2 regions of the Achromobacter sp. JUb104 genome follow, and region 1 is predicted to be linked to the other one. Evidence: riboswitches for the same ligand, from Rfam matches in the RefSeq annotation. Region 1 holds a riboswitch; the other holds the start of a gene.
The links. A riboswitch is a leader RNA that binds a small molecule or an ion and turns the genes downstream of it on or off. The one in region 1 is predicted to bind thiamine pyrophosphate.
Positions count from the first base shown of each region.

Region 2: linked by a shared signal. The riboswitch ahead of M2361_RS10815 (sodium:solute symporter family protein) and the one ahead of M2361_RS17080 (long-chain fatty acid--CoA ligase) in region 1 are both predicted to bind thiamine pyrophosphate.

Region 1 is NZ_JANUEY010000002.1:1,158,477-1,167,095, forward strand. Features, by position in the region: gene M2361_RS17070 (Fic family protein) at 1-1,202, opposite strand, end outside; gene M2361_RS17075 (hypothetical protein) at 1,402-2,175, shown strand; TPP riboswitch at 2,256-2,347, shown strand; gene M2361_RS17080 (long-chain fatty acid--CoA ligase) at 2,412-3,494, shown strand; gene M2361_RS17085 (acyl-CoA reductase) at 3,491-4,951, shown strand; gene M2361_RS17090 (ABC transporter ATP-binding protein) at 4,948-5,712, shown strand; gene M2361_RS17095 (ABC transporter permease) at 5,709-6,560, shown strand; gene M2361_RS17100 (ABC transporter substrate-binding protein) at 6,581-7,588, shown strand; gene M2361_RS17105 (3-oxoacyl-ACP reductase) at 7,590-8,369, shown strand; gene M2361_RS17110 (mechanosensitive ion channel domain-containing protein) at 8,413-8,619, shown strand, end outside.
Region 2 is NZ_JANUEY010000001.1:2,394,201-2,402,819, forward strand. Features, by position in the region: tRNA gene M2361_RS10810 (tRNA-Ala) at 1-15, shown strand, start outside; gene M2361_RS10815 (sodium:solute symporter family protein) at 96-1,547, opposite strand; TPP riboswitch at 1,649-1,753, opposite strand; gene M2361_RS10820 (3-oxoacyl-ACP reductase) at 1,860-2,642, shown strand; gene M2361_RS10825 (LLM class flavin-dependent oxidoreductase) at 2,648-3,934, shown strand; gene M2361_RS10830 (porin) at 4,333-5,469, shown strand; gene M2361_RS10835 (hypothetical protein) at 5,647-5,871, opposite strand; gene M2361_RS10840 (DUF4105 domain-containing protein) at 6,035-7,078, opposite strand; gene M2361_RS10845 (MarC family NAAT transporter) at 7,065-7,748, opposite strand; gene hutG (N-formylglutamate deformylase) at 8,059-8,619, shown strand, end outside.

The sequences.
Region 1 (8,619 bases):
ACTGACATCCTGTCCCGGACTACCAGGCCGATGGCGTCATTCAGGCTCTCGCGGTAACGCAGTCGCAGCGGGTTCGGTTTGCCCCGCGATTCCATCACCACGGCATATTTCTTCTGCGAGCGGCGGTACGTCCAGGCAAACAGCTCCACCGCGAGCGCGACATCCAGGAACTCGTACACACCCAGCATCGCACGCGCGTAATCGTGCGGGTCGACGTCCAGGAACGAGAGCGGCGAGCAGTTGTATAGCATCAGCGGAATGTTCGCTGCCAGCCGGCCGGTGCGCTTGTTGCCATCCTCGAACGGCTGCAGGTATGCCAGGTTGACCCAGAGGAAGAAGGCTGCCTCGACCGGGTTCTTGATGTGCCTGGCCTTGTGCAGGATAGCCTCCAACATTTCCTCGAGAATTGCCGGCACCTGGGTTGGCACATAGACGGTGTCGCTGATGTTGACCACTTTCTGTCGGATAGCCCCGAGCCCGTTGCTGTCAGCAAGCAGGTCCTGCATGAGCACTGCGTGCAGATTTCTGACGACCGCAGTCGAGAGGCCCTGAAGCGGAACCGCTTCCACGAGGAACTCGATAGCTGCCTTGTGATTGAGCAGCATCACCGCGTTCGCATCATCGCCGGCGGTCCCTTTCTTGAACAGTTCCTCGGTAGCCAGCATGGTATAGGGGTTGCCTTCCAGTCGAGAGGACGACCAGGACAAGTCAATAAGCAGTTGCTCCAATACCTCGCGAGCGTAGGTTCCAGCCGGCAGTTGCTCTTTCATGCTCCCTGAGCGATACAACTCTTCAGCTAGGGATTTCGGCACCAACCAGCTCTCGTTGGGCACGTAGCTATCGACAAACTCGCGCCGGTACGTCACCGGGTCGCGCGCGGCGAGGGGCACGTCGAGTTTCTTGTTCAACTCAACCGCGGCAGCCGACCAAGTCGGATGCAGGCGAGCCTCAAGTTCGGGCGGTAGCTCGGTGATGGCCGGCTTTTCGGTAGACGCTGCGTCCGTTAGCCGATAGCGGGTTGCCCGCGCTTGGCCGCTGCGTGTGAGTTGTCCACCAGCGCACAGCGCATCGAGATGTCGCCGCACGGTGGCCGAGCTGCCTTGCGTAGCAAAGATGATGTCGGTGGAGGAAACCTCCTGCTGCCCGGCCGCAGCCAAGTGCCGGATAGCATCCAGGACTGATTTCGGGGTCACTTTGCTCATGATATCTGCTCAGTATCTGCTCAATAATGAGCAGATACTACTGCACTGAGCAGATAGCTCCAGATTTTGAGCAAATACTGGGTCTATGAGCAGATGCGGTGCGAATCGGCAAACGGGCTGCTCGCTGGCCGGCGGCGCATCGCTTGCAAAATATTACAGACCCGCGAAATAGCCCGGGCCGAGATCTACAATCGTCGCTATGAAACCCGCCGACAATCTTCGCTTCGCTCTCCGCGACCGCATCAATGGCGTTGATGTGGGGCCGAAGGCTGTTCCGCTCAGTTTGCTTGGCGAATTTCAGAAAGAGGTCAGCGACTTCCTGCAAGGATCAACCCGAGAGGTCAACCCTGCCGAAGTGCTGGTGTCGATAGAAGAAGGGTCTCTGGTTTTCGTCGCCGAGGGGTTGTTGGCGGCTTCGATGCTCTGGGCGGATATGGAACGTCTGGCCGCGCCAGATTCTCTCAACGCCATCGACCCCAGGCGAGCTGCCGTCATTGAGCGTTGGCAAGCTCAGGCCCGTAACAACCCTCATCGCGTTTACGCGCTTGAGGACACCGCCCGGCGCCCTCTCACGATCATCAATGCCCAATCAGACTTCAAACAATCGATCGATATCTGGGTAACGGTTGAAAAATACCTGCACGGAAAAATCGTGGACTGGGGCGGCAAGACCAAGGCAAATGTTCATCTTGTGCTTGAAAACGGCAAGTCGCTAACGGTTTCCGCTACTCAACAGTTGCTCGCACAAGAGAGCGAAAACCGTCTCTATCGTCCGGCCTTGCTGCACGTGACGGCTGAAGAGAATTTGCGCACGGGCGAACTGCGCAATTTGAATCTGCGTTCGTTCGAGGTGCACCACCCTGCCTACGACGAAGACGAATTCCAGCAGATAGTACGCAAAGGCACCGCCGCCTGGGCGGACGTACCCGACGCCACGCGATGGGTCGACTCACTGCGGGGCGACAACTCATGACGGTATGACCCCGCGGCCTTCCGACTGGACGGCCAGCAGGGATTCGACCTAAGCGACGAACCCTAGAGCGGGTTAACATTGCCTCTGCTCCGGGGTGCACGCCAGTGCTGAGAATCAAACCCGCGAACTTGACCCGGTTCATGCCGGCGTAAGAAGAGCATTCGCCCTGCCGCGCCTTTGCGCCGCTTGTGCGGGCGGGCTTCGGAGCTTCCCTGTATTGGAATCAACGAACGCCCATGAACAACGCCGCCCCGCCCGTCGCGGAACTCCTTGAATTCATTGCCCAGGACGGCTGCACCGACGCGCAGTTTGATCAGCTCGCGCTGCGGCTGTTTGCGTATCAGTACAGCGCCAACGCCGCCTACCGCAGCTTCTGCCAGCGCCGAGGCACCACGGTGCGCAATGTGAAGACCTGGAGCGATATTCCCGCCGTGCCCATCGACGCCTTCAAGGCGATGGAACTGCGCTGTGAACCCGCCCGCCCCGACGAGCGCGTCTTCATGACCAGCGGCACGACGCGCGCCGATATGCGCGGACGCCACTTCCACCCGCACCTGGACGTCTACGACCTGTCCATGACGCGCAACTTCGCCGTCCGCGTCATGCGGGGCACGCCGCGCTTGCCCATGGGCATCTTGTTCCCGGACGAAGCGGCCATGCCGAATTCGTCGCTGGCGCATTATCTGGCGCTGGCCAAGACCGCGTTTGGCACCGACGACAGCCGCTACTTCATGTCGCCGCAGGGGATTGATCTTGATGGCTTGTGGCGCCGCCTGGAAACCGCCGAGCGCGATGGCGAGCCCTATGCCCTGCTGGGCGCCAGCTTCAGCTTCGTGCATGTGATCGATGCGCTGCGCAAGGCAGGCCGAACGTTCCGCCTGCCGCCGGGCAGCCGCATCCTGGATACCGGCGGCTACAAGGGCCAGTCGCGGGAATTGCCGCTGGACACGTTCTATTCCGAACTATCGGACCTGCTGGGCGTGCCGCGCGCGCTGTGCATCAACATGTACGGCATGACCGAACTCAGCACCCAGTTTTATGACGACGGCAACGCCACGGTCCCGTCCGTGAAATCGGGGCCGCACTGGATCCGTTCGCGCCTGGTGGACCCCGCCACGGGGCGCACGGTGCCGGCCGGCGAACGCGGCATCCTGGCGCACTGCGACCTGGGCAACTTCAATTCCGTCAGCACCATCCTCACCGAAGACGTGGGCGAACCCGCCGACGGCGGCTTCCTGCTGCTGGGCCGCGCCGAAGGCGCGCAGGCCAAGGGCTGCTCGCTGGCGGTCGAAGAATTCATTCAGTCGACGCGGCCATGAACGTGCAACGGATCGAAGCAGGCTATCTGCCGGGGCTGGCTTCGGCCGATGTCCAATGGCAGACGCTGCCCTTCGAGCAGGACGGCCGGCGCGTGGATGTCGCCGTGCCGGTGCTGACCGCCTTGCAGATGCAGGCGCTGGCCCAGCGCGTCCAACAGGCCAGCGCGCGGCATCTGAAGACGATGACGGTGTCGGAAATCATCGACGTCATCGACCGCGCCATCGCCCGACTGCTGGACCCCAGCGACCCGTACCGCCGGCAAGCCGACGCGCTGCTGCCGATTGTCAGCGGCTACGACGCGCAGATGGTGCGGCTGGGTCTCACCGGCTTTTTCAAGACGTTCCGCGCGCCGCAACTGCACCGCTTTGTGGCCGAGGACTTCGCCAACCCCAAGGTGCTGGACGGCTTTCAACCGACACCCAAGGGCGGCGCGGTGCGCGCCTACGGCCCGCAATTGCTGGTGCATAGCTGGGCGGGCAACGTGCCCGCGCTGGCGTTATGGAGCCTGGTTTGCGGGTTGCTCGTGAAGGCGGGCAATATCGGCAAGCTGCCCAGCGCCGAGCCGCTGTTTGCCGGCTGGTTCGCGCGCCTGCTGGCCGAGGTGCATCCGCCGCTGGCCGACTGCCTGGCCGTGGTCTGGTGGCGCGGCGCGGGGGATGAAGACGCCGCCGCGCTCTACGCGCAGGCGGACACGGTGGTGGCTTACGGCGGCAACGACGCGCTGCACGCCATCCAGCGCCGCCTGCCGGTCACGGCGCGCTTTCTAGCGCACGGCCACAAGCTGGGCTTTGGCGTGGTCAGCGCCGCCGCGTTGGATGCGCAGAAGGCGCCCGCCCTGGCGCGCCGCGCGGCCTGGGATGTGATGCGTTACGACCAGCAGGGCTGTTATTCCCCGCAGGTTTTCTACGTGCAGCGCGGCGGCCAGGTTTCACCGCGCGACTTCGCCGCCTATCTGGCGGGCGAGCTCTCGAATCTGCAACAGCGCTTTCCGCGCCGCGCGCTGGACCTGGCGGAATCCGCCGCGATTGCCAAGTGGCGGCAGAGCATCGAATGGCAGTTGCCGGCCGACGGCGCCGATGCGCTGATCGGCGACCCCGACGCGACATGGAGCGTCTTGTACACCGATGCCGCCGCGCCGCTTGCGCCCACGGCCTTGCAACGCAGCATCGTGGTGGCCGGCGTCGACACGCTGGATGACGTGGCGCCGTTGGTGGCCGCGCACAGCCGCTATCTGCAAACGGTGGGCGTGGCCGCCTCGCCCGAAGAGCTCTACCGTCTGGCCGATCAACTGGGCGCGGCGGGCGTCACCCGCATCAGTGCCATCGGCGCGATGAGCGTGCCCGAAGCCGGCTGGCATCACGACGGTCGCTTCAACCTGCTGGATCTGGTTCGCATGACGGAGATCGAGCATTCCGCCGAAGCCGCCGCCGACCCTTACGCGTCGTACGAACCATGATTGCCGATCCGTCCCGGCCCTTTCTTCACATCGAAGGGGCGGTCTACACCTACCCCGGTCGCGCGCCCATCGTGAACGGCATCGACTGGCGCCTGCAAGCCGGCGGCTTTCATTGCCTGGTTGGCCGCAGCGGCTGCGGCAAGACAACGCTGCTGAAACTTGCCGCGGGCCTGCTCACGCCGCAGTCCGGCCGCGTCGTGCTGCAAGACGGCACGCCCGCCGCGCCCGGCCCGAAACTGGGTTATGTGTTTCAAGCGCCTACGCTGCTGGAATGGCAACGCGTGATCGATAACGTGCTGCTGCCCGTGTCGCTGCAACGCCGACCGCTGCCGGAAGACCTGGAGCGCGCGCACGGCCTGCTCGCCATGCTGGGGCTTTCTGACCACGCCCAACACTATCCCCGCCAACTGTCTGGCGGCCAGCAAAGCCGCGTGGCGCTGGCGCGGGCGTTGATTCTTGAACCGGCCTTGCTGTTGCTGGACGAACCTTTCGCCGCGCTGGACGCCATCACGCGCGGCGAGCTGCAAGACGACCTGCTGCGCATGTGCCGCCTGCGTAATACCACCGTGCTGTTCGTCACCCACGACATCAGCGAAGCCGTCTACCTGGGCGACCGCGTGGCCGTCATGCATCACGGCCGCATGCTGGCCGACCTGCCCGTGGACCTGCCCGCGCCACGCACGCAAGCCATGCGCCATGGCGCGGCGTTCAATGCGGCCTGCGCCCAAGTATTCGAGTTCATGAACGGGGCGCGTCCATGAAGCCGACCGCCATCAAAGCGGCATCCCAAGCCGCCGATAACGCCGCTGCTAAAGCCGCCGACCCAGCCATCCCCCAGGCCGCGCCCCAAGCCACGATCAAGCCCCGCCTGCTTGCCCTGGCCCTGTTGGTCTTGCTGCTGGCCGTCTGGGAAATCACCGTGCGGCAGGTGGGGATTTCGGCACTGGTGCTGCCCGCCCCCTCGGCCGTGGCGAAAACGTTGTGGACCAGTCTTGCCACCGGCTACCTCTGGCCGCACATCGGCGCAACGCTTGCCGAGATGCTGCTGGGCCTGGCGATCGGCGGCGCGGCGGGGCTGGGCATCGGCGTGGCGCTGGCGGAATCCGCCTTGCTGGACCGCGTGCTCAAGCCCTATGTCATCGTCAGCCAGGTGGTCCCCAAGCTGGCGCTCGCGCCGCTGTTCGTGCTGTGGTTCGGCTTCGGCATGGCGCCCACCGTGGTCATGACGGCGCTGATCTGCTTTTTCCCCTTGATGGAGAACACCCTGACCGCCCTACGGCAGGTCGACCCGAACCGGCTGCAACTGTTCCGCATGCTGGGCGCGTCACGCACGCAGACCTTGTTGCGACTGAAGCTGCCCGCCGGCCTGCCCGGCATTCTGGCCGGGCTGCGCGTGGCGCTGGTGCTGGCGCTGGTGGGCGCCGTGGTGGGCGAATTCATCGGCGCCAGCCGGGGGCTGGGCGCGGTCATCATCGCCGCGCAAGGCATGATGGACACGCCCCTGATGTTCGCCGCGCTGACCGCCATCGCCGTCATCGGGCTGCTGGGCTATCAGGCCACGCTGCTGCTGGAACGGCGCCTGCTGCGCCCCTATGCCGATCAATCATGACTATCTTCGAGACCCCTTCCATGCCTCCCCATCCGACCCGCCGCGCACTGTTGACGGCCGCCGCAAGCCTTGCCGCCGTGTCACTGGCGCCGCTAGCCGCTCGCGCCCAGGGCGCGCAGAGCGTCGCATCCGGCAAGGTCACCCTGGCCGGCTGGAGCAAGCCCATCAGCGAAATCACCAACCTGCTGGCCGAACCCGACAAGGGCTTCTTCAAGGCGCAGGGCGTGGAACTGGTTTACCTGCCCGGCGCGGGCGGCGGTGACGCCATCCGCAACATCCTCAGCGGCCAGGCCGACGTGGCCTTCACCGACCCCGGTTCGTTCTTCATGGCCTTGGACAAAGGCGAGAAGCTGCGCGCCATCTACGACATCTATCCGCAGAACGTGTTCAACGTGGTGTCGCTGAAGTCGGCCAACATCACGCGGCCCGCCGACCTGAAGGGCAAGCGCATCGGCGTCTACAGCCTGGCCAGCGGCACGCGCCAGAACCTGTTGGTGATGCTGCATCAGGCGGGCCTGACCGAAGCCGATGTGGAAATCGTGGTGACCGGCGTGCTGAACTTCGCGCCGCTACTGCAAGGCCAGGTGGACGCCACGGCCGCCACCGACACCGGCTTGCTGGTTGGGCGGCGGCGCGGCCTGGGCGAGGTCAACGTCATGGAAGTGCGCGACACGCTCAACGTGTCCAGCGACCTGTTCGTGGTGCGCGAAGCGGTCTATCAACAAAAGCAGCCGCTGCTGCGGGCGTTTTTGAAGGCGTATCGTGACAGCGCCGCATGGATGATCGCCCAGCCCGAAGAAGCCGCCACCCTGGCCGGCAAACGCGCCATCGACGGCACCGACCGCGCCATCAGCCTGGAAGTGATCCGGCTGCGCAATGCGGCCTCGACCGCCGCCGGCCGCCCGCTGGGCACGTTCGATCTGGACTCGCTGCAAAAGGCGGCCGACGCCTACCGCGCGCTGGGCCTGATCGACAAGCCCATCGACATCGCAGCCGTGGTCGACACCGGCCTGCTGCCGGGAGACTGACATGGACACCCCAAAGAAATTCGCAGGCAAGGTCGTGCTGGTAACGGGCGCCAGCCGAGGCATCGGCGCCGAGATCGCGCGCGGTTTCGCGCGCGAAGGCGCGACGGTGGTCGTCAACTATCTAAGCAATGCCGATGCGGCCGAGGCCGTGGTGGCGCAATGCCAAGCGGCGGGCGGTGACGCCTGGGCCGTGCAAGCCGATGTGGGCTCGTCGGACGCCGTGCGCGCCATGGTGGACGGCATTGTGCAGGACGCCGGCCGGCTGGACGTGGTGGTCAACAACGCCTTTCGGCCATACGCTTTCGACCCCCGCCAGCGGACCGCCTTCGACGCCCTGTCGTGGCAGCAGTACCAGTCGCAGTTCGATGGCTCGGTGGGCGCCGCGTTCAACGTCTGCCACGCCGCGCTGCCGCATTTCAAGCAGCGCGCCCAGGGCTGCATCGTCAACATCGCCAGCAACCTGGTCGAGCACCCCGTCGTGCCGTATCACGACTACACCACCGCCAAGGCCGCGCTGGTGGCGTTCAGCCGCAACCTGGCGGCGGAACTGGGCCCCTACGGCATCCGGGTCAATTGCGTGGCGCCCGGCCTGGTCTACCCCACCGAAGCCAGCGGCAGCACTCAGGAGTCGTTCCGCGACGCCTTGATTGCCGCGACGCCGCTGCGGCGCATCGCCCGGCCCGAGGACGTAGCCGGCCCGGTACTGTTCCTGGCGTCCGACTGGAGCGGCTTCATGACCGGGCAGGTGCTGTTCGTGGACGGCGGACTGGTGATGCGCTAGAGTGGCTTAGCCCCCGGTTCGCAGCACCCCACGGAGCCGCCCCATGCGCGTCCGAGCACGACTGTTTACCTGCCTGTTCGGATTGCTCCTTGGCCTGCTGAGCCTGACCCAGGCTCGCCTTGCGCTGGCCGACCCGCCCGCCGCCACACCCCCCGCCCTACCCGCAGCACCCGCCGCCATTCAGATGGGCGACATTCCGCTGCGCGCCGACAGCGACATGCGCTACGCCGAAGCCGTGTTGCAACGCGTC
Region 2 (8,619 bases), on a different contig from region 1:
TCCTCCGCTCCACCAAACACCAGACGGAAAAGCCTTGGACACCAACATGTGTTCCAAGGCTTTTTTGTTTTTGGGGGGCTACATGGACCGCGTACTCAAACCGCGTCCTTATCCAGCCGCCGCACCGCCGCGCTCAGCGTCGACAAATCAAACTCCTTCACCCCACGGCGTGCCAGGCGCATCAGCACCGTCACCACGACCGGCACGAACGCCGCCAGCAAAAACGATTCCAGCAAGAACGTGGGCTTGTCGCCCGGCGCCGGGAAGAAGAACAGCCCTACCGCCAGGCCCGCCGCCGTTGCCGTGGTGGCCGTCGCGCCATCATGCTTGCGGCTGAACAGGCCGTAGAAAACCGGAAACGCCGCGGCCGAGCACAGCAGGTCGGCCAGCAAAAATAGATACAACACGCTGTAGCCTTGCGAGGCCACGATCATCACGGGAATCGCCAGCAGCAGCACGGCCCAGCGGGCCAGTCGCTTCATGTCGCGGCCATTGGCGTGCGGCATCAGGCGGCGCATGTCCACCGCCACGATGCTGGACACCGCACTGATCGCCGTGTCGGCCGTGCTCATGACCAGCGCCAGGCCCAGCGGAATCAAGGCGATCACGAACCAGGCGGGCGCGTGCGGCATGATGACGCTGAACAGCGCGACAGAGCTATCGCCCTGCGGCGCCAGGCCCACGAACGCCAGGCCGAACAGACCCATCAAGAAGATGAACGGCGCGGCAAGAATACCGCCCAGCAGGAAACCATTGCGCATCGACCGCGCGTCTTTCGCGGCGTAGATGCGCTGCCAATTGCCCTGATGGAAGATGCCGGTCAACAGAATTGCCACGAAGAACGTCAGGCCCGCCTTCACGCCCACGGGGTCCGTCAAATCCAGCAATTGGGGCGCGCGGGCTTGCAACGCTTCGATGGTGGGCAGCGCGCCGCCCGCCGCCTGCCAGCCCACCACGCACAGGATCACCAGCAACGGCACGATGACCATCATCTGCACCTGGTCGGTGAAGATCGACGAACGCAGCCCGCCGTAGGTGGTGTAAAGCAGCGTCGTGCCCATCACGATGGCGGCGGTGGTCCACAGCGGCACGGGCGCCAGCATGGTGACCAGCTTGGCAATCGCCGTGACTTCGGCCGACAAGGCAATGAACAGATAGAACAGCATGATGAATAGCGCCAGCCCGTACATCGGGCGGCCATAGCGCGCCATCAGGAATTCGGTCAGGGTATGGCCGTGCGGAATCAGTTCACGCATGCGCCGCCCCAGCGGAATCATTACCAGGCGCGGCGACATGGACCCCAGCGCATAGCCGATCACCGCCGCCAGTCCGCCCCAGGTAGCGGCCTGTGCGGGCGAGAACAGGATCCACGCGCCCAGCGTTGACGCCATCAGCGTCAGGATGGTGCCGAACGCGCCCTGGCTGTTGCGGGCCACGATGTAGTCTTCCAGCGTGCCGCGCTTGCGACGGGTATAGAGCACGCTGGCAACGGCGAAGCCGCCTGAAAACAGCAGCAGCCACAACAAGGCGGTGGTTTGGGTCAGCATGAAAAACAGTCCTCCCTGGCCCGGCCGACAGCCGGACGCGCAACGCGGCGGCCCGTGAGAAACAGGGGCCGCTGATGGATGAAAGTCTAGGGAGGGCGCACGAACCGTGCGATGTCCTTCCCTTCGCCGGCATTACCCGGATCAGGTTCAAAGGGTTACCGCATGACGCGGAATCTCAGCCCAAACAGGCTCCCCCAGGAATTGCCGCAAGATTAGGGTCGCGGCGAGCCAATGTCAACGCATGGATTCGTGCTAAGTTCGCCCGCTTGCGGCACCTGTTTGCATGCGTGCCGGTGAACTGAAGAGCCCACCATGTCCATTGCCCATCGCTCCCCTGCCCTGAACGAACAGCTGGTTATTGTCACGGGAGGCGCCCGTGGATTGGGCGCGCACATCACGCGGGCCTTCCTGCGCGAGGGCGCGCGCGTGGTGATCAATTATCTGAACAGTGCGGATGCCGCCCAGGCGCTGGCCGCCACCGCGCCCGACCGGGCGTTGGCAGTACAGGCCGACGTACGCGACGCCGCCGCCGTGGCCGGGATGATCGCGCAGGCGCAAAGCCACTTCGGCATGCCGGTGACCACGGTGGTCAACAATGCGCTGCCCGCCTTTCAGTTCAATGGCGATGCGCGCCCCCACGCCGACACCCTGACCTGGGACAACCTGAACCAGCAGATCGAAGGCTGCGTGCGCGGCGCGCTGAACACCACGCAGGCCGCGTTGCCCGGCATGCGCAGCGCAGGCGTCGGCCGCATCATCAACATCGGCACCAACCTGGTCCAGAACCCGGTGGTGCCGTACCACGACTACACCGCCGCCAAGGCCGCGTTGCTGTCGTTCACGCGCACGCTGTCGCAGGACCTGGGCCCGGATGGCATCACGGTCAACATGGTGTCGGGCGGCTTGCTGCGCACCACCGATGCATCGGCCGCCACGCCCGAAGCGGTGTTCGACCTGATTGCCGCCAGCACGCCTTTGCGCGCCGTCACCACGCCGGACCAGTTCGCCGATGCGGTGCTGTTCTTCGCCTGCCCCTGGTCGCGCAGCGTCACCGGCCAGAACCTGGTCGTGGACGGCGGCCTCGTCAAGAATTGATCGCCATGCTGCATCTGAACCTGTTCATCTTCGGCTGCGGGCACCACCGCGCCGCGTGGCGCCACCCGGACTCCGCCGCCGAACGGCTGGGCGACATCAGCTATTACGAAGCGCTGGCGCAGACGGCCGAACGCGGCAAGCTCGACGCCATTTTCTTTGCCGACGGGCAGTCCACCGACAACATCGGCGACGGGCCGCGCTGGTACCTGGAACCGCTCACGACCATGGCCGCGATTGCGCGCGCCACCCATCGCATCGGCTTGATCAGCACGGTGTCCAGCACCTTTTTCACGCCCTTTCACGCGGCGCGCATGGTGGCGTCGCTGGACCACATTTCGGGCGGCCGCATGGGCTGGAACGTCGTCACGTCCATGTTCGACGCCGAAGCGCGCAACCACGGCTTTGAAGCCATGCCCGGCCACGATTGGCGTTACGCGCGCGCCGAAGAATTCGTCGACGTGGCCTTGCGCTTGTTCGACTCGTGGCAAGACGACGCCCTGGCCATCGACCGCAACGGCTTCTACGGCGTCCCCGAACGTGTACGGCAGATCCACCACCACGGCGACCATTTCCTGGTGGACGGCCCGCTGACCGTACCGCGCCCGCCGCAAGGGCATCCCGTGCTGTTCCAGGCGGGCGCATCCGACCAGGGCCGCGACCTGGCCGCCCGGCGCGCCGAAGCCATCTATGCCGTGGCCTACGACCTGCCGGCCGCGCAAGCCTATTACCGCGACATCAAGCAGCGAGTGCGCGCCGCCGGCCGCAGCGCTTTTGTGCCGATCATGCCGGGCCTGGTTACCTATGTGGGGTCGACCGAGGCCGAAGCGCGCGCCAAGCAGCGCGAGCTGGACGTGTTGTTGCCCAGCGATGCCTCGTTACGCCAGTTGGGCACGTTTGTGTTGCAGGATTGCGCCGCGTGGGAACTGGACGCCCCCGTGCCGCCGCTGCCGCCCCTGCATGAGTTCAAGGGCCCGAAGGGCCGCTACGCCACGATTCTGCGGATTATCGAAACGGAACAACCCACCGTGCGCCAATTGCTGGGGCGCCTGGCGGCGGGTGGCGGCCACTGCACCATGGTGGGCACGCCGGAGCATATTGCCGACCAGATCGAACACTGGTTCAAGAACGAAGGGGCGGATGGGTTCAACCTGATGCCGCCGTCATTGCCAGGCGGCATCGACGATTTCGTGGATCACGTCATTCCGGTTCTGCAACGGCGCGGGCTGTTCCGTACGGAATACGAACACAGCAACTTGCGCGGGCACCTGGGTTTGCAACGGCCCGCGGGCTGACGGACCGGGCGCGCCCGTCAAGCGGAATTCCGTCTAAATCGCAACGAAATAGCAGACACAATTTATCAATTTGTACGCGACGAGGCGGCCGGCATTTTCCGTAATCAGATCAATGCTTGACGCAACACGAGCCGGCTGCCCGCCCCACGACTTGGCCCAGACTGTTGTAAGCAAGCCATAGCGCGCCCCGTTTTTAGATGTGAACGGGGTAACTGATATTTACTGCTTCAGCCTGCTGTCAGAGGGAGCGAAGCTGAATACGGCCCCAATATGTATATCCAGAACCATTACGTAGTTTTCAGTTTCATGTTTTCGAGCCGCCTTCCCTATTGTTGAGGCCTGGGCTGCTTTCACTCCCCTGAAAGCAGGCAACGCAAGCCTTAGAACCGGATGTGGATATGAAACTAACAAAAACTTTGCTCGTTGGCGCGATTTTGGCTGGCATGGCCGGTGCGGCGCAGGCGGAAACGTCCGTCACCTTGTACGGCATCGTTGACTTGGGCATGACCTATCAACGCGGCAAGGTCGGCACCACCGATTCAAACCGTGGCGTGAATGGCGGCGACTACCACTCCCGGATCGGCATGAACGACGGCATCCAGAACGGTTCGCGTTTTGGCTTGCGCGGCACGGAAGACCTGGGCGACGGCCTGTCGGCGGTCTTCACGTTGGAAAGCGGCTTTACGGCTAACAACGGCAACCGCTCGCAAGGTGACCGCCTGTTCGGCCGCCAAGCCACGGTGGGCCTGAACAGCGACCAATTTGGTCTGCTGGAACTGGGCCGCCAAACCAACATCGCATCCAAGTACTTCGGCGACATCGATCCGTTCGCGCTGGACTACCTGAACGCCAACATGGGCTTGGCCTTCAGCGCCGCGAACACGGTTCGCTACGACAACATGGTCATGTACCAGACCCCGGTCTGGAGCGGCTTCCAAGGCGGCGTCGGTTACTCGTTCTCGACGGACGACGTCGAAGGCCCGACCGGCTTCAAGACCAAGGAAAACAACCGCGCCTGGACGGCCGGCGTGCGCTACGACAACGGCCCCTTGAAGCTGGCCCTGTCCTATGACGTGCAATACCGCAAGCCGAACCAGCCGCAACCGCAGCAGTTCATCATCGGTGGCGCTTACGACTTCGAAGTCATCAAGCTGTCGCTGGCTTATGGCCGTTCCGAAGACGGCGTCTTCGCCGGACAAGACTTTTCGCTGATGGGTGGCCGCCAGCAAGCCGGTGGCACGGCCCAAGGCCAAGGCTTCACCAACGGCCGCTTCACCTGGGACGGCCTGCGCATCAACTCGTACATGGTTGGCGTGAGCGCCCCGATCGGCGCGGCCAGCAACATCTTCGCGTCGTGGCAGCGTGCTGACCCGAACAAGAACCTGTACGCCATGGACATCTACAGCGTCGGCTACACGTACGACCTGTCCAAGCGCACCAACCTGTACGCCCTGGCTTCCTACGCCGACGGCGCCGCCTTCATCAACGGCAACAAGATCAGCACTGTTGGCGCCGGCATCCGCCATCGCTTCTAAACAGGCTGCGGGCCGCCCCTGCTGAGCAGAGTCGGGGCGGCCTATCTGTACTTAGGCCATCCGTGATCGGATGGCCTTTTTTTATCTGGTGTGGGGAAACAGACGCGGCGGCGCTAATGAAAGCGGGCGCGGGAGATTCGCTGCGGGAGACTAGCGGGAGCGCCTCGCTGCGGAGGGCTAGCTGACCGACGGCGCGGGTTCGACACGCTTGGCGGCGTGCGCCGTTGCGCGGGGCGCGCCTGTCGCGCGGGTGGCGGCAATGCGGGCGGCAGTACGGGGGGCAATGCGGGCGACTCTGCGCGCAGCGAACCAGTCGTAAAGGACGACGCCGGGGTGGCGCAACAACACAGCGGCAAAAGCGATCAGTGCAACGCTTGCAATAACCAGGGTTGGCCAGGACATCTGACGCCCCTCCTTGAAGAACATTCCGGCTTGGAAACCAGACGAAAAATCGTGTGCGAAAAACTCACATACGGCGTATTTGGCAGCTACTGTACCGCACAAAACCAGCGAAATTGGCCGTTTCCCGGGTGGAAAACACTGTTCCGTAACTCAGAGAAACACGTCATGGCTGCTGCCGGATACGCCTGGAAAACGCGACGGGGTCCTCTTCCGGCGCGGTAAGAGGGCCGACCGAAGCGCGCTTGCGCAGTTCTTCCAAGGCCACGCTGTCGTCCAACCCGCCTTGCTCGTATAGGTACTCGGGCAGATAGCCCGACAGCAACAGCCTGTGATCCAGCGGCAAGCCCGGCACAATCGCATTCACCATGTGGTAGACCAGCGTCGTGCAATTGGCGGTGACCGTGTGATAGAACCGGGGCGTTGTGACCAGCGTGTTGGCGGTATTCACGTAAGACAGGAACAGTTCACGCATGGCGCGCTCGGGCATGCGCACCGGATACAGGTAAACGCTTTCGCCGCGCGGCCCGGCGCGCACATACAGAATGTCGCGCTCTTCGGCGGCCACCACGCTCAGTTCGAACTGCTTGAAGAATCCGCCAATCTCCGAGAACTGTTCGCCGCGTTCCTTGCGGATTTCAACCGAGAACACCACGTGCCGCCCGTCGGAAAAGCCGAAGGAAACCAGCGTGTGCGCGATGGCTGGGCCTGCCCAGTACGACAGCGCCATGTCCACGGACTCAAGCTGGTCCAGATCGTACTGCCGCGTTTCCCAGCGCACGGTGTAGTCGTCGTCCGCGCGCCAGTCGAAATTGCGGACGTTTTCAAGCGTGACCGTTGAGCCCTGCACGGTGCCGCGCAGCATCTTCGCCACGTCGTCGGCCCAGATGCGGTCATTGCTTGGCGCCAGGGTCTGCCACCAACCGCACAGCAGCGCCAACCCGATCACGTAGGCCCACCCTGCTTGCCGCCGCCACCGGCTTGCGCGCCACCGCGTTTTGCACCACAGCGCCAGCACGGCGCCCACGCATAACGCGGTCCACACCAGGCCCGCGGCCCCCTTGCCCCACGCGCCACCAGGCGCTTGATAGGCCAGTGCCAAGCAGCCCCACACGGCGGACGCGGCCAGCAGCAGCGTCAACAACACCCGTCCTGCCACGGCCAACCCTCGGCGCAAGCCGCCCTGCCCCGCCGGCTTAGCCACCGCCATGCTGGCTCACGATTTCCAGCACGCCGTTGATGACGAACTGGACCCCCATGCACACCAGCAGAAAGCCCATCACGCGCGAGATGGCTTCGACGCCGCTCTGCCCGATCACCGCCACGATGCGGCCCGCCGAGCGCAGGCACACCCAGAACAGCACGCCCAGCAAGACGAAGACGATGACGGGGGTGACGACAACCACCCACTCGGGGTATTGCGGCGTAATGGAGGCATCCACCGAGGCCGCGCCGCTGATGATCATGGCGATGGTGCCGGGCCCCGCCGTGCCGGGCAGCGCCAGCGGCACGAACGCAATGTTGGGCACCTGCCGGGTTTGGGCGTCGGCCGCTGCTTCCGCGGCCAGCGTGCGAGGTTCCGCCGGCGGAAACAGCATGCTGAACCCGATGCTGACCACGATCAGCCCGCCCGCGATGCGCAGGCCCGGAATCGAGATGCCGAACGTGTGCATGATCCACGCGCCCGCGTAGTAGGTCACCAGCATGACGCCCACCACATAGAACGCCGCCTGCGTCACCTGGCGTTCTCGCTCTTTATAAGGAATCTGCCCGCCTAGCGACAGCAGCAAGGTCATGGACGTCAGGGGGTTGGCCAAGGGCAGCATCAGCGCCAGGCCCAGACTGGTGAGCTTGGCCAGTTCAATCAGGTCATCAATCATGGAACTCCTGAAAAAAATGCGGGCAAGAATGTACGGGAAAAACAAGCGCGGACCTTGCCGCGGGTTGTGTAGCGCACTCTACCTTACCCATTCCCCGGTGTCGCCCCACCCGCGCCATCAGCATCAGGCTTTCTGATTATCAACATCCATTAAACTGATGCAATTGCCGTGGCGGATGCCGCTGCCTAGCATAGCTGGATAGCTGGGATAGCTGGCACAGCGAAGACGGCACGACGCTATCGTGTCCCACCCGCAGCGCCTGTCAGCCCACCCACCGCCGCGCATTCATTTTGTGACCCGGAGTTTTCCCTTGAGCGACCTCTTTCATTTCAGCCGTGGCACCGCCCCGCTGCTGATTTCCATTCCCCATCTTGGCAGCCAGATTCCCGATGCGCAGCGCGCGCAAATGACGCCCTTGGGCTTGCAGTCCGGCGACACCGACTGGCACCTGGACACGCTGTACCAATTTGCCCAGGCCCTGGGCGCTTCCGTGATCGGCGCGCGCTATTCGCGCTATGTGGTGGACCTGAACCGCCCGCCCAACGATGAAAGCCTGTACCCCGGCCAGACCAAGACGGGTCTCTGCCCCACCCAGACCTTCCGTGGCGATGCGCTCTACCAGGACGACGCCGTGCTGACCGACGCCGAACGCGCGCAGCGCTTGCAGACCTATTGGCAGCCGTACCACGCGCAACTGCGCAGCGAAATCGACCGCATCAAGGCCGAGCACGGCACCGTGCTGCTGTGGGAAGCGCATTCCATCGCCAGCGTGTTGCCGCGCCTGTTCGACGGCAAGCTGCCCGACTTGAACATCGGCACGTCCGACGGCGCCGCCTGCGCGCCCGACATCCTGGCCGCCGTCCAGGCGCAA